DNA from 2 places in the Rhizobium sp. SU303 genome. Region 1 is predicted to be linked to the other one. Evidence: riboswitches for the same ligand, from Rfam matches in the RefSeq annotation. Region 1 holds a riboswitch; the other holds the start of a gene.

Region 1 (7,163 bases):
CGCCTATCCCAGAGGTGATGTGATCGTAGCCCGGCGCGATATCGGTCGTCAGCGGCCCGAGCGTGTAGAAAGGCGCCTCGCCGCAGACTTCGAGCTGCTTGTCCATGTTCTCCTTGATCTTGTGCATCGGCACATGGCCGGGGCCTTCGATCATCACCTGGCAGTCTTTCGCCCAGGCGATCTTGGTCAGCTCTCCCAGTGTTTCTAGTTCGGCGAACTGCGCCGCATCATTCGCGTCGGCGATCGAGCCGGGGCGCAGGCCATCGCCGAGCGAGAAGGAGACGTCATAGGCGCGGCAGATGTCGCAGATCTCCTCGAAATGCTCGTAGAGGAAGCTTTCGCGGTGATGATGGAGACACCACTTCGCCATGATCGAACCGCCGCGCGAGACAATGCCGGTGACGCGGTTGACGGTGAGCGGGATGTAGTGAAGCCGCACGCCGGCATGGATGGTGAAATAGTCGACGCCCTGTTCGGCCTGTTCGATCAGCGTGTCGCGATACACCTCCCAGGTCAGGTTCTCGGCAATGCCCTCGACCTTCTCCAGCGCCTGATAGAGCGGCACGGTACCGATCGGCACCGGCGAATTGCGGATGATCCATTCGCGGATGTTGTGGATGTTACGGCCGGTGGAGAGATCCATGACGGTATCGGCGCCCCAGCGGGCCGCCCAGACCATCTTCTCAACCTCCTCCGCCATCGATGAGGTGACGGCCGAGTTGCCGATATTGGCGTTGATCTTCACCAGAAAATTGCGGCCGATGATCATCGGTTCGGCTTCCGGATGGTTGATGTTGGCGGGGATGATCGCCCGACCCACCGCCACTTCCTGCCGGACGAATTCCGCCGTCACATGGTCCGGAATATGGGCGCCGAAACTTTCGCCGTCGCGGACTATGGCGTCCGCCTGCGCCTTGCGGCCGAGGTTTTCGCGGATGGCTATGAATTCCATCTCGGGCGTGATGATGCCGGCGCGCGCATAAGAGAGCTGGGTGACTGCACTGCCATCCTTTGCGCGCAGCGGCTGGCGTAGCGCGGGGAATTCGGGCGTCAGCCTTTCGCCGCTGGCAAAGCCGTTGTCTTCGGGACGGACATGGCGGCCCTTATAGGCCTCGACGTCGCCGCGGGCGAGAACCCAGTCACGTCGCAGTGAGGGCAGCCCCTGTTCGATACGGATCTCGGTGCCCTCGATCGTATAGGGGCCGGACGAGTCGTAGACGACAACGGGCGGCTCGCCCGATGTCGGATGCAGGCTGATTTCGCGCATCGGCACGCAAATATCGGGATGGATGTCCCCCCGACTGTAGATCTTCCTGGATGCCGGCAAGGGGCCGGTGGTGACGGTTGGGGTGATATTCTTTGCGGCGATGTTCATGGTTTGAGGCTCCAAGTTTGAGTTTGGAGACCCAGTCCTCAGCCGGAATGATGAAAAGACGCCGGCACGGATTCCACGCGTGAATCCGAAACCTCTCGAGCGCTTGCACCGTCCCTACGCCAGTATGAACTGGATCAGGTTCAACGGGTCACTGCGCGCGATAGCAGTATCTCAGCCCCTTGCCGGGACCCCCCTGGTGAATGCGAAAAAGGGTAGAGGCTTGCCGAGGGAGCTGTCAAGCGACAACTGCAATGGCTTGGGGATGCAGGTGACACTCAGGCTATCGGTGGGTGGTCGCCGCGATCAAACGAATGGAATACCGGCAGCAAGATTTTACTTTCCTACCATCTTTCGATGCCGTGATGGTTCACACCTGTTGAAGCCTATGTACCCGAGCCGTCCTTTGCTGGCGTCGAATTCATGTCGTCCATGATATCCTCGGTCGGCTCGCCGATCTGATTTGCAAGCGTTCGACTGAGACGGCGCTTCCATCCCGACATATGGAAACCTGATAGATGTTGATTTCAAAGGAGGCACGCGAAGCTGCTCGTCTTCAGTCCAAGCCCTGTACTCGATTACGGCGATCAATGTCGATTGCAGCAAGACGTCATTCTACTAGCGGGCGCCAATGATGATCGCAGGGAAAGGTTGACCCCCGGAGGCAAGGGTCGTCCACTCCTTCACCACGTTAGACCTGTACTCCATCGCACAAACTGCTAGAAAGAGCGCCCGCGGAAATCGGAGAAATCCACCGCTGCCGGACGCGGTCGGCAGCGGTGGAACTAGAAACCTTTTGTTTTCCGGCCGCCAGAAGGAAGCTTAAAGACATGAACATGGCCTCGAAGATTGCGAAATCCCCTGCTGTCCCATCCATCGGCGCCCTGCTTGCAGAGGCTCGCCAGGCTCGCGGCTATTCTTTGGACGACCTCGCAGAAACCACCGGTCTGACCGTGGCCGAGGTGACAGAACTTGAGAACGACGCGGATTTTGACGCCTCAAGGATACGAAGGACCGCGGCCGCACTAGGAGTTTTAGGCAAAATCTGAAGCACGCGTCGCGCTGAACTCGTACGCAGCTGACCTAAGGAGGGCGCCTGCAGCAGCTCACCGGGTACAGGACGCGCTTAGTGGGAAGCCCTTCAACGCCCCTAAGGTTTATAGGGCCATCCAGGCTTCAGACTCAGTCGGGCTGGACGCTTCCGCCTAGTTGGCTGGCCCGAATGAATTGGCTAGCGCCTGAAGTCATTCGTCGCGCCCTTGCCGTGTAGAGACAGCTTGCCGACTGCGATTGGTGGAAACCAGGGACGCGATCATCGTGGCACGGTGATCAATCAGCGATCTCACCGATTTTATTCTTCCAGCAATCCGAACACTGGCGGCGCGCCATATGCGCGGAATTATCAAAAGGCATTCTCGAGGGGAAGCAGCGAACATATATTGCGGCGGCCAATCCTCTTCGTAAACGCTGTTCCGGTCCCACGTTGTCCTTGCCGCACTAATCTGTGATGGGATTGGCGGCACTGGTCAACAACGAGCTGTACAGGGACCTGTTTACACGCCCACGAGCCTTGCCAGACTTGCTGTTGCGGGCCAGTCGAAGCAACGGTGGGGGCCGGCATTGCATTGGGGAATCAGCGTGAACGCCAAGGCTCAGCAAAAGATGATCGTCATCCGCGCAATCTCACGGTGATCTGCTTCGCAGGCGGTTTCGTTGTTCCTCTTCTCTTCCTTCTGGCTGCCTTCTTCGCCTCGACGATTTACAACATCGTGGATCCGAAGCCGGACCCTCCGGTCGACGCCTGGTAGGCTCGGCGTTGGACGGCGACATCGGAAGATCCAGATCGGAAGAGCTACTTCCTGCCGTTCTGTGAATCACCGGCCGAAGAAGCGTTTCTCGAAGCGAGGATCGCGGATTACAAGTTGCTGCCGTGCAGTGGCGTGCTGTTCGGCTCGGGTCTCTTATTGAACCTGCAGGTCGAGCACAAGCCGTATCGGCTAGACTTTCTTGCGAACGAATGGCTGCTGATCGACAATCGATTTCGTTGTATCGACGCCACTTCTTGCTGCCCAGGATCACCGGAATCATCTTGGTTGGCCGGAATGCGGCAAAAGCAGCATGCGCACTATCGAAGTGCCGCCTTCGAGCGAGTGGCGGGTTACGCATTGGCTCGGGATGTTGCTCCCCGTAAGACCTCGGAGACCAGCGCGAGCTCATCGTCATTGCTGTAGTAGTGAGGCGAAAAACGGATGGCGTCGTTCCTGACGCTGCATTTCACGTCGGCAGCATCCAAGTCTGCAAACAGTACGCTGGTGGCCACCTTTGGATTCTTCAGCAGGATGATGCCCGACTGGGATTCTTCCGGCCAATCACTCATGATTTCGTACCCTGCGGATTTAGCCTGCCTCCGAATCCGCGCTCCGAGTTCCATAACATAGCTCTCGATCTTCTCCATGCCGATGGAATCGATCTCTTCAAGTCTCTTGGCCAATCCGAAGATGCCTGCGCCGTTCTCGGTGCCTGGTTCGAACCGCTTGGCGTCTGGAAGAAAATCGAGAACACGATGAAAGGAGAAGGCGTCGTTCACACTCAACCAACCGACAACGCGCGGCTTGATGCGTTCGAAAGCCCTCTCGGAGAACGCGGCGAAGCCTATTCCGACTGGTCCGAGCATCCATTTATGGGCGCTCACAACGAGGACATCTACGCCTTCGCCTTCCATGTCCACGCTCAGCACCCCGACCGACTGCGTGCCGTCGACGACCAACAATGCGTCGTGATCGGCGCAGATTTGCGAGAATCCGGCGAGATCGACCCGGAAACCGCTGTAGAACTGAACATGGCTCACTGCGACCAGTTTCGTCCTGCCGTCGACCAGGAAACGAAGATCATCTGGAGCAAGCGCTCCGTTGCGCGCCTTCATCGTGCGGATTTCCACACCTTGCTGGGAAAGCGTCTCCCAGATGAGAAAGTTTGAGGGAAATTCGAGCTCAGGAACCACCATGTTGTCACCAGGCTTCCAATCGATTCCCAAGGCGACGAGCGACAGGCCATGCGAGGTGTTCTGGATGTAGGCAATCCGTTCCGCAGTCGAGCCAACAAGTTTGGCGGCAAGGCTGCGTCCTTTGTCGCATGTCGGCGCGCTTGCCACCATGATCCCGGACGTGTCCGTGGCATGGAGTGTCGCCTGCCGGGAGATCGCATCCCGCACGCCGATCGATATAGGGGAAACAGCGGCGTTGTTCCAATAGATGCATTCTTTGACGATCGGGTATTGGCTGCGGATGAATGCGAGTTCGGCCGCGTTCAGATAGGTCTCGTGCCTCGTTGAAGCGTGTGCGTTCATGCATGATCTCGGTGAAAAAATGGCGCAGTTTCCGTCGGCTCCCGTTGCTCGTGAATTCGGTCACGAAGCGAGGGTGAAAGCGAGCGGATGGCGCTCATCCGCTCGTAAGGGGCTTATTCGGCAATCTGATCGACAGAGGTGATGATACGGGATTTTTTGACCGCCGCGAGCGACATGCCATACTTGTCGAGGACGGTCTTGTACTTGCCGTTGGCGATGAGTTCCTGAAAAATTGCCTGCATCATTTCAGCTGAGGCCTTGTCGCCTTTCTGGACGGCGACGCCCAAAGGTAGGACATCGTAGACTCCCGGAGCAACGACGAGCTTTCCTTTGCTGGTCTGCTCGTAATATCCAGCCGCGGTGGAGTCGTCGAAACGAGCGTCGGCCCGACCTGTTAGCACCGCCTGGATCGTGTCTTTCTGCTCGGGATAGATGACCTTGTCGATCTTGGGCAGGTTGGATTTCGCGCAGTCCTCGCTCAGCTTGTCCGTGGTGAAATCGGCCGCCGATCCGGTCTGGACCGCCACCCGCTTGCCGCACAGGCTCTTCGCATCCGAGATGGAGTCTTTCTTGTCAGGGAGAACCATCGCCACGGTTCCGGACTGGAGGAACGTGACGAAGTCGACCTGCTTCAAGCGATCTTCCTTCACCGTGAACGTCGCCCACGCTACCTTGACCCTTCCGGCCGCGAGCGAAGGAATTTGAGAAGCGAAAGGTATGCGCTGAAGGTCGAGTTTAGCCGTGATGAGCTTCGCCGCCTCGTGCGCCAAATCCACGTCCAGGCCAGCCGGCTGGCCGTTTGCATCGACGAACTCAAATGGGGCGTAGTCGAGCCCATTGGCGATTGTGAGCGTACCCGACGACTTGACGGATTCCGTGACCGGAATCTCCGCTCCGATGGCGTTCTGGGCAAGCGCGAGGGCGACGAAAATACCCAGATGCGTGGCTTTCATGATGATCCCCTTTTTTGGACGTTGGCGTTAGCACGGGTAAGGAAGCACATCCTGAGCAGTGAATCGAATTGAAAAGATGCATTGACAATATGAGCTGCATTCATGATCTTTTGCGGACCGCCGATATCTTTTGACGGCGAGCAAAAGCACCCGAGGGTCCCGATATGGCCGAGTTCTCTTTGAACCAACTCGATCTCAACCTCCTAAGGACCTTCGACGTCCTCATGCGGGAGCGGAGTGTGACCAGGGCTGCGGACAGGCTTGGGCGCACCCAGTCAGCCATAAGCCATTCACTGGGCAGGCTTCGCGACGTGTTTAAAGACGACCTCTTCACCCGAGAAGCGGGGATCATGGAGCCGACCGCCCGGGCGAAAGAATTGGCGGAGGTCATTTCCCAGGCCCTGCACGAAATTCGGGTGGCGGTGGACCGACACCTCAATTTCGATCCGACGACCACCTCTAGAAATTTTCGGATTGGCCTTTCGGACTATACGGCCGTCACCTACTTGCCCGAACTGATCGAGAATTTCTCGATGCTCGCGCCCAATGCTTCGTTGAATGTGGTCCACGCCAGGGAACCCGACGCACTCGGGTCGTTGAAGAACCGCGAAGTGGAATGCGCGGTGCTTGGCAACCCCAAGCTCGATGCCGAGCACTTCGAGGTCGTGGAGCTTTCGAGGGATCGGATGGTTTGTGCTGGATGGGCTGGAAATCCGGCGATGGCCGACATGTCGCTGGATCGTTACCTCGCGTCGCCGCACCTTCAGATATCCGCGGACGGCATCGCAGCCGGCATCGCGGATATAACCCTGCAGAAGCTCGGCCTTCATCGAAAAGTGGTTGCAACGATACCGCACTATCTCGTTGCTCCATGGGTCATCAAAGGCACGGAGCTGATTTCGGCGTTCGGCGACGGCGTGTTGCTGGCACTCTCTGAAGAAAGCGAGACAGCGATCGTTCCTCCGCCGCTCGAACTTCCCGATGTCACTATTTCGTTGATCTTCGATAGATCGAATGAACTAGACCCCGGGCATGTGTGGTTTCGGAACCTGATCAAAGACGTGTCTGACAGACAGAGGACGCTCAAACAAGGCGTCTATGAACGACTGGAGCTTTGAACGCGCCTGCGGCCTTAAAAGCCGCGTTTGCGATAAACCGCCGAAAGGGGCATACAGGCATTTGTCAGTCTAGCTCGAACAGGGCTTCGACCTCGACTGCGGCCTGCAATGGCAGGGAAGAAACCCCGATGGTGCTCCGCGCGTGCCGCCCTTGCTCGCCGAAAATCTCAAGGATGACGTCCGAGGCACCGTTCATGACGCGTGCGTGCTCGGAAAACGAAGACGTCGCAGCGATGAACCCACCCAGTCGAACGACCCTCTTGATCTTGTCCAGGCTTCCAAGGCTGGCTCTAGCTTGAGCTATGACATTGATCGCGGCGGCCCGAGCAGCTCGTATTCCGTCTTCGACAGAGACGTTTTCCCCGAGCGATCCC
Region 2 (7,163 bases), on a different replicon from region 1:
GCTCGCCCAGCGTCCAGTCCTGACATGCGAGAACAGCACGATCATCGAGTTGGATTCGAGCGTCGGATGCGCTGTGGCGCCTGCTTCCGTCAAGTGGCGATTGATGATCCGGCGGTTCTGCATGTCGGAAGTCAATAGACAAAGCCGAAGGTCACCGATCTCCCGCCAGGTCACGTTGTCGCGATCGGATAGCGGGCTGCCGGCAGCCGTGATCAGATTATAGCGCTCGGCATAGAGGGGAACGGTCGTGACGCGGCCGAGCGGCTCGTTTTCGAGATAGGTGATGCCGGCATCGATTTCGAGGTTTTCGAGCATGCTCAGCACCTGCAACGAATTTCGCGAGACGATCGAGAAAGTCACGCCGGGATGCCGCTCCTGAAAGGGCGTGGTGATGCGCGACAGCATGGCAAGCGCGGTCGGAATGGCGGCGAGGCGGATGTGGCCGGAAAGGCCGCGGCGCGCAGCGCGCATCTCCTCGCGCATGGTGCGGGCATCGCCGACGATGCGCCGGGCCCATTCGAGCACCCGCTGCCCCTCCGGCGTCAGTCCCTGGAACCGCGAACCGCGCTGCACCAGCATGACGCCGAGCTGATCCTCGAGCTGCCGGATGGCCGCCGAAAGCGTCGGCTGCGAGATCCCGCACTCCTCCGCGGCGCGGCCAAAATGTTTTTCGTTGGCAAGGGCGATGAAGAATTCCAGCTTGTCGATCATCCGGTCTCCCGATCCGGCATGATATCATCCGGGTCAGTTCATCTTTGACGCAGCAGCCGTGCGCCGCAAGGGCGATCTCTAGATCAGGATGATTTTAGGCCCGATCGGCCTAAAATCTGAATCCTGATCTAAATCAAAGAAATAGAGCATGATGTCGTCCGAAAACCGCGCACACTTTTCGGCATCATGCTCTAACTGTTTTCTGCAGCCGGGAAAAGATCGAACAGCGATTCGAGGAAGGCAAGCACGCTGACATTGCCGATGCTGTAATAGACCAGCCTGCCCTGGCGGCGCGTATGGACCAGCCCTTCTAGCCTTAACCGCGCCAGCTGCTGCGAGACCATTGCCTGCTGGATGCCGAGGATATTTTCGATCTCACCCACCGTCCGCTCCTCGTTCGCCAATATGCAGAGGATCAGAAGTCGGGTCTGGTGCGCTAACGCTTTCAGCAGATCGCTCGCTTCATGGGCTTTTCCAGCGAGTTTGTGCAATTCCTGGCCGGACATCCCCGGCTCGGGTTTGGGCAACGGCATTCGGTATCTCGGAAGGGAGGCAATGGGGTAGATCAGCACAATAGCATATTCGCACAAGCGAATTGGTCAAAAGTGATGAAATGTCAAAAAAGGTCCAAACAAATCAGCAGATAAGCTGACCTCCATTGATCTCAATCACCTGTCCGGTGATGTAGCCCGAGAGCGAGGGAGCCGCCAGGAATAGGTAGGCCGGAGCACAATCCTCCGCCGTGCCGAGCCGCTGCAGGGGGATGGATTTTCTCGTCTGCTCCAGCTTTTCGCGGGAGGAATAGCGCTCATGGAAATCCGTCTCGATCGTTCCCGGCGATACGCAGTTGACGCGGATTCCGTCCGGTGCAAGCTCACGGGCAAGCGCCTTGGAATAGGTCGCAACGAAGGCTTTCGAAGCCGAATAGATAGAGGAACCGGGGCTGCCGCCGGTCAGCGCCGAAATCGAAACGGTGTTGACGATGGCAGCACCACCAGCCGCCTTCAATGCCGGCAGCAGCGCCCGCGTCAGCGCCACCACCGATGTCTGGTTGAGCCGCACGACCGCCTCATATTCTACATCGGTGAGCGTGGCAGCGGGAAAACGACCAAGCATGGTGCCGGCATTGTTGACGAGCACATCGACCTTATCGAAGAAGGCGAGAACATCCTCGGCAAATTGCGCGGCGCCACCGACTGCGGAGAAATCGGCATTAAGCAGCAGCGCCCGTCTTTCGGATTCAGCCGTCAGCAGGAAATCCGGCAGGTCTCGTCCCGGCTTGCGCCCGGTATGGACGATCGCCTTCGCGCCGCAATCCAGGAACTGCCGGGCGACTTCGAGGCCGATGCCGCGGCCGGCACCGGTCACCACGACATTGCGATTTTCGAACAGTCTGGGATGGAACACGAAGCCGTCCTCCTTGCGGACAGTGCCGCCGGTTGCGTCAATCGCCCTTAACATATGAGCGCGCCGACCGAAAGAAAGGCGCGCATCGATCTTTCCGGGAGACACTAGCCTTCCCGAGAAGTTTCAGCCTTTAGTTTTCGGTCTCCAGAAGCCGCGCGCCCGGCCCTTCCTTGCCGAGCCGGTCGCAGGGATTGCGCAGCGGACAGCTTTCGATCGACAGGCAGCCGCAGCCGATGCAGCCGGTCAGACGGTCGCGCAGCAGGCTAAGCCGCCTGATTCGCGCGTCGAGATCATCCTTCCACAGCGCCGACAGCGTCTGCCAGTCGGCCACGGTCGGCGTGCGTCCCTGCGGCAGGGACTCGAACGCCGCCTGGATTTCCGAAAGTGGAATGCCGACACGCTGCGCCACCTTGATGATGCCGAGCCGGCGAAGCACATCGCGCCCATAGCGCCGCTGATTGCCTCGAGAGCGGATGCTCGAGATCAGCCCCTTGGTTTCGTAAAAATGCAGCGCCGAGACGGCCAGGCCGCTGCGCTCCGCCACTTCGCCGACCGTCAGGAGCTTGCCGAGCGGCGCTGCCGGAATTGTATCCATGCCTCTTGACCTCAAGATTAGTTGAGGTTTTATAACCCTTGCTCCTGCAATCGTAAAGTCCGCTAAGGATGCTCTATCACTTTGAATCTGCGCATATCCTTTTCCGAAAATCGATTCCGATTTTCGGGGTTATGCACTAGCCGCCTGAGGGAGGAAGCTCCGGTTCCGTTCCCGGCAGGTACGGAACCATTGGGAACACCCGGGCAGATCCTCCGCCCGGGTGTTTTCCGTCACATCCGGTTCATTCCGACCGCACGGACGGGTTCGCAATTTTGCTGTTGCGGGGAGAAAACCCCGGTGATAGTTTCCGCGCAAATAACAGGGGAGCTCCGTATTGCCGGGGCTGAGATGTGAGGCGCAAGCCTCTGGACCCTTCAAAGCTGATCTGGGTAATGCCAGCGGAGCGAGGTTCAGATGTTCTCAGGCGCACAAGTGTCACTCTATCCGATGTCCGACAATTTCGTCGGCATCATTCTCGATGCCGTCACGGCGCTCGATCCCTATCGCAACCGGCTGCGCATCGAGACCGATGACATCTCCACACTGCTGGTCGGCCCGCCTGACATTCTCTTCGCCGCCATGCACGACCTTTTCGTCGCTGCCGCGAAGACCGGCGAGCATTGCGTGCTGTCCGCTGCCATTTCACGCGGCTGCCCCGGCGAGCCCGACGACGCCATCTGCGGCGTCAGCCCCTCCCTCGGCCAGGCGGAGCCGCTTGCCGAGCGTATAACAGCCGCACTTGCCGCCGTTGAAACCACCGCCGAGACCAGACAACCGACCGCCGCGCAATTCTCGCTCTACGTCATGGGAGCCGGCACCCATATGGACGAGATCTACGGCTGCATCGACTTCCTGAAGCGCTCCGGCACCTTCGACCGCGCCAAAAATTTCTGCACCAGGCTCTCTGGCGATGCCGGCGCGGTGTTCGCCACCATTCGTGAGGCCTTCTTTCGCTTCGGCGAACCCGAAGGGCATGTGACCCTCGACATCACGGTGTCGGCCAACAGCCCGACGAAAGCTTGAAATCGAACGCTGATGATACCGTCAAAACCATCGGAATCGCGCCTTGCCGCGCTCCGCGCCGCTCTCTACCGGGGCATACCCGCCTTGCTTGCCGGCTGCGCCTTTTTGGCGGCATGGGAACTCTATGTCGATCTCTCCGGCATCAAACCATCCATCCTGCCGGCGCCTTCGCGCATCGTCATGCAGGGCTGGCTGAACCGCGAGGGACTGATTGCCAATACCTGGCCCACGCTCGGCGCGACACTCGGAGGTTTCGCCCTGTCGCTGGCCTTCGCCTTTGCCGCCTCGATCCTCATGGATTTCGTGCCCTTCATGCGCCGGGCATTGCTGCCGATCTTCATCGCCAGCCAGACCCTGCCGCTGGTGGCGATCGCGCCCCTCGTCGTCCTTTGGTTCGGCTTCGGCCTGTTGCCGAAGATCCTGCTGGTGGCGCTCGTCACCTTCTTCCCGCTGCTCGTCGCCTTGCTGCAGGGCTATGAATCGACCGACCGCGACATCGCCGAATTGCTGAATTCGATGAAGGCGAGCCGTTGGCGCATTTTTTGTCTGGCACGGCTTCCCTCCTCGCTGCCTTATTTCTTCGCGGGCCTGCGGATCTCGATCACCTATGCCGTCGTCGGCGCGATCTTTGCCGAATATGCCGGTGCCGCCCGCGGCCTCGGCATCTATATTCTCAACGCCAAGAACAATTTCCGTCCCGATCTCGTGCTCGCCGCCGTCGTCGTCAGCGCCGTGCTGACACTCTGCCTCTTCGGAGCGACGCTGATGATCCAGCGCCTCGTCATGCCCTGGCAGCCATCCGGGGAGCAGCGCCGATGAGCGATGCAATGGTTGAACTGCGCAACATCTCGAAGTCCTTCGACGGCATGAAGGTGCTGGACGATATTTCACTCGCTGTCGCAAGCGGCGAGTTCGTTTCGATCGTCGGCCCATCCGGCTCCGGAAAATCGACGGTGCTGAGGTTGCTGACCCAGGCGCTTCGGCCCGATTCCGGCACCATGCTTTTCAAGGGCGCGCCGCTGGAACAGGCGCCGCATTCCTTCGCCTTCATGCCGCAACGCGATGCACTGATGCCCTGGCGCCGGATCATCGACAATGCCGCACTCGGCCTGGAGGTGCGCGGTATGAGTCGCCGCGCGGCCCGTGCCGCCGTAGCGCCTCTGTTCGAGCGCTTCGGCCTTGCAGGCTTCGAGCACCACTATCCCTCCGAACTGTCAGGCGGCATGCGCCAGCGCGCCGCGCTGCTGCGCACCGTCGTCCAGACCCAGGACATGCTGCTGCTCGACGAGCCTTTCGGCGCGCTGGACGCGCTGACGCGCACGCAGATCCAGGAATGGCTGCAGGGCATGTGGACCGAACACCGTTGGACGGCGCTGTTGATCACCCATGATGTTCGCGAGGCCGTGTTCCTCTCCGACCGGATCTACGTGCTCTCGGCTCGTCCGGCGCGTATCATCCGCGAATTCCGCGTTCCCCTGCCCCGTCCGAGAAGCATTGCCGATCTCGGCTCGCCGGCGGCCCAGGCGATCGAAACCGAAATCCTGCAAACCCTGCTTCATCCGCTAGAACAGGATGATTTTAGGCCGGTCGGCCTAAAATCTGAATCCTGTTCTAATTTAAAGAGTTAGAGCATGATGTCGTCCGAAAACGCTCACACTTTTCGGCATCATGCTCTAGAGACCTGAGGAGGTAACCATGCTGCTTCTCACCCGTCGCCAGACGATCTTCGCCGCCATCGCCGCAAGCCTCGCCGGCCGCCCCGCCTTCGCCCAATCGGCGCCCGCAAAGGTTCGCATCGCGCTCGACTGGACGCCCAACACCAACCATATCGGCATCTATGTCGCCAAGGCGAAGGGCTTCTATGCCGATGCCGGGCTCGATGTCGAGATTCTTCCCTTTGCCGACACCAGCGCCGGAACGCTGGTGTCCAACGGCGTTGCCGATTTCGGCATCAGCAGCGAGATCGAGACCCTCACGCAACGCGCTGGCGGCGGTGACGTGAAGATGGTCTACGGCGTCGTCCAGACGGAAACCGCACGCCTGATCTTCAAGGGCGGACGCGACGACATCAAGAGCCCCAAAGACCTCGACGGCAAGACCTATGGCGGCTTTGGCGGCACCTGGGAGAGCGCGCTGATCTCCGCGATGATCCGCAATGATGGCGGCAAAGGCGACGTCAAGACCGTCACCCTTGGCACCTCCGCTTACGAGGCGCTGGACAATGGCTCGATCGATTTCACGCTGGAGATCTACACCTGGGAAGGCATCGCCGCCGAACTGGAAAACCGGAAGATCGGCCGCTTCCACTATTCCGATTATGGCATCCCCGACGAGCAGACGACGGTCATCGTCTCCAGCGACGCCTATCTCTCCGCAAGTCGAGAACACGCCCGCGCCTTCATCCAGGCGACACGAAAGGGTTATGCCTACTCCGTCGACCATCCCGACGAAGCCTGCGACCTGCTGATCTCTGGAAGCAACGGCGCACTGATGAATACGGAACTGGTAAAGGCTTCTCAGAAGGCATTGATCGAGGGGCACTTCCTGAAATCCGAGGCCGGTCTGATCGGTAAGCTCGACCCGGCAAAGGCCGAGGCCCTCGGCAGCTTCCTGATGGAGAATGGCATTCTGGTCGATGCGAATGGCGCTGCACTCAAGGAGAAGCCGGACTTTTCCACCTATTATACCAACGAACTTCTCGACTGAGCCCAACGCCTGCCTTGCCCGTCGCGGCTTTCCGCTGCAAAGTCCCAGACCCGAAGCATGATGTCGTCCGAAAACCGCTCACACTTTTCGGCACCATGCTCTGGGTAGGGCGGGGGACAAGATGCGACAACAGGAGAGACTGGCCGGAGCGGACTTTCTGCGCGCGACGGCCTGTCTGCTGGTGCTCGCCCACCACTTCGCGCTGCGGCTGGATATGCGCAGAATCCCCGACGAACTCGGACCGACCGCAAACATCCTCCGCTTCGGCAATTTCGGCGTCGCCGTCTTCTTCGTGCTCAGCGGCTTTCTGCTCGCCCATCCCTTCTGGCGCGCGCTCGACGCGGGCAGCGACATGCCCAACCTGCGGCATTACACGATCCGCAGGGCGGCGCGCATCGCTCCGGGCTTCTGGTTCGCCGCCACCGTCGGCTTCGCGCTCAGCCTGACGCTGCTTGCCTTGCCGCTGACGCCTGAGCTTGTGCTCCGCTGCGTCTCCGGGCTGCTGTTCATGAGCCAGTGGCATTGGCGCACCTTTTTTCCTGTCGAAGCCGACGGGCCGCTCTGGTCCATTCCCTTCGAGGTCACCAGTTATGTGCTCCTGCCGGTCTGCTTTCTCCTGCTGTTTCGTTTGCCATTCCTGAGGCAGCGCCCGTTGCTTGCCCGCTTCGCCTGGCTTTGCGTCATCACGGGCGTACTCCTCGCCCATGTGCTCATCCTGACC

Evidence for each region. Region 1 has a riboswitch for thiamine pyrophosphate ahead of thiC (phosphomethylpyrimidine synthase ThiC). Riboswitches for the same ligand answer to the same signal wherever they lie in the genome.
Region 2: it holds a riboswitch for thiamine pyrophosphate, as region 1 does, so the genes downstream of both, RlegSU303_RS21100 (YkoF family thiamine/hydroxymethylpyrimidine-binding protein) here and thiC (phosphomethylpyrimidine synthase ThiC) in region 1, are expected to answer to the same signal.

What each region holds. Positions count from the first base shown of each region.
Region 1 is NZ_CP088096.1:410,409-417,571, forward strand. Features, by position in the region: gene thiC (phosphomethylpyrimidine synthase ThiC) at 1-1,375, opposite strand, end outside; TPP riboswitch at 1,469-1,580, opposite strand; gene RlegSU303_RS26505 (helix-turn-helix domain-containing protein) at 2,203-2,421, shown strand; gene RlegSU303_RS26510 (hypothetical protein) at 2,980-3,180, shown strand; gene RlegSU303_RS26515 (aminotransferase class V-fold PLP-dependent enzyme) at 3,531-4,718, opposite strand; gene RlegSU303_RS26520 (ABC transporter substrate-binding protein) at 4,832-5,671, opposite strand; gene RlegSU303_RS26525 (LysR family transcriptional regulator) at 5,836-6,789, shown strand; gene RlegSU303_RS26530 (RidA family protein) at 6,854-7,163, opposite strand, start outside.
Region 2 is NZ_CP088095.1:4,278,138-4,285,300, forward strand. Features, by position in the region: gene RlegSU303_RS21080 (LysR family transcriptional regulator) at 1-711, opposite strand, end outside; gene RlegSU303_RS21085 (ArsR/SmtB family transcription factor) at 903-1,244, opposite strand; gene RlegSU303_RS21090 (SDR family NAD(P)-dependent oxidoreductase) at 1,348-2,118, opposite strand; gene soxR (redox-sensitive transcriptional activator SoxR) at 2,249-2,713, opposite strand; TPP riboswitch at 3,024-3,137, shown strand; gene RlegSU303_RS21100 (YkoF family thiamine/hydroxymethylpyrimidine-binding protein) at 3,128-3,736, shown strand; gene RlegSU303_RS21105 (ABC transporter permease) at 3,749-4,555, shown strand; gene RlegSU303_RS21110 (ABC transporter ATP-binding protein) at 4,552-5,364, shown strand; gene RlegSU303_RS21115 (ABC transporter substrate-binding protein) at 5,432-6,442, shown strand; gene RlegSU303_RS21120 (acyltransferase family protein) at 6,564-7,163, shown strand, end outside.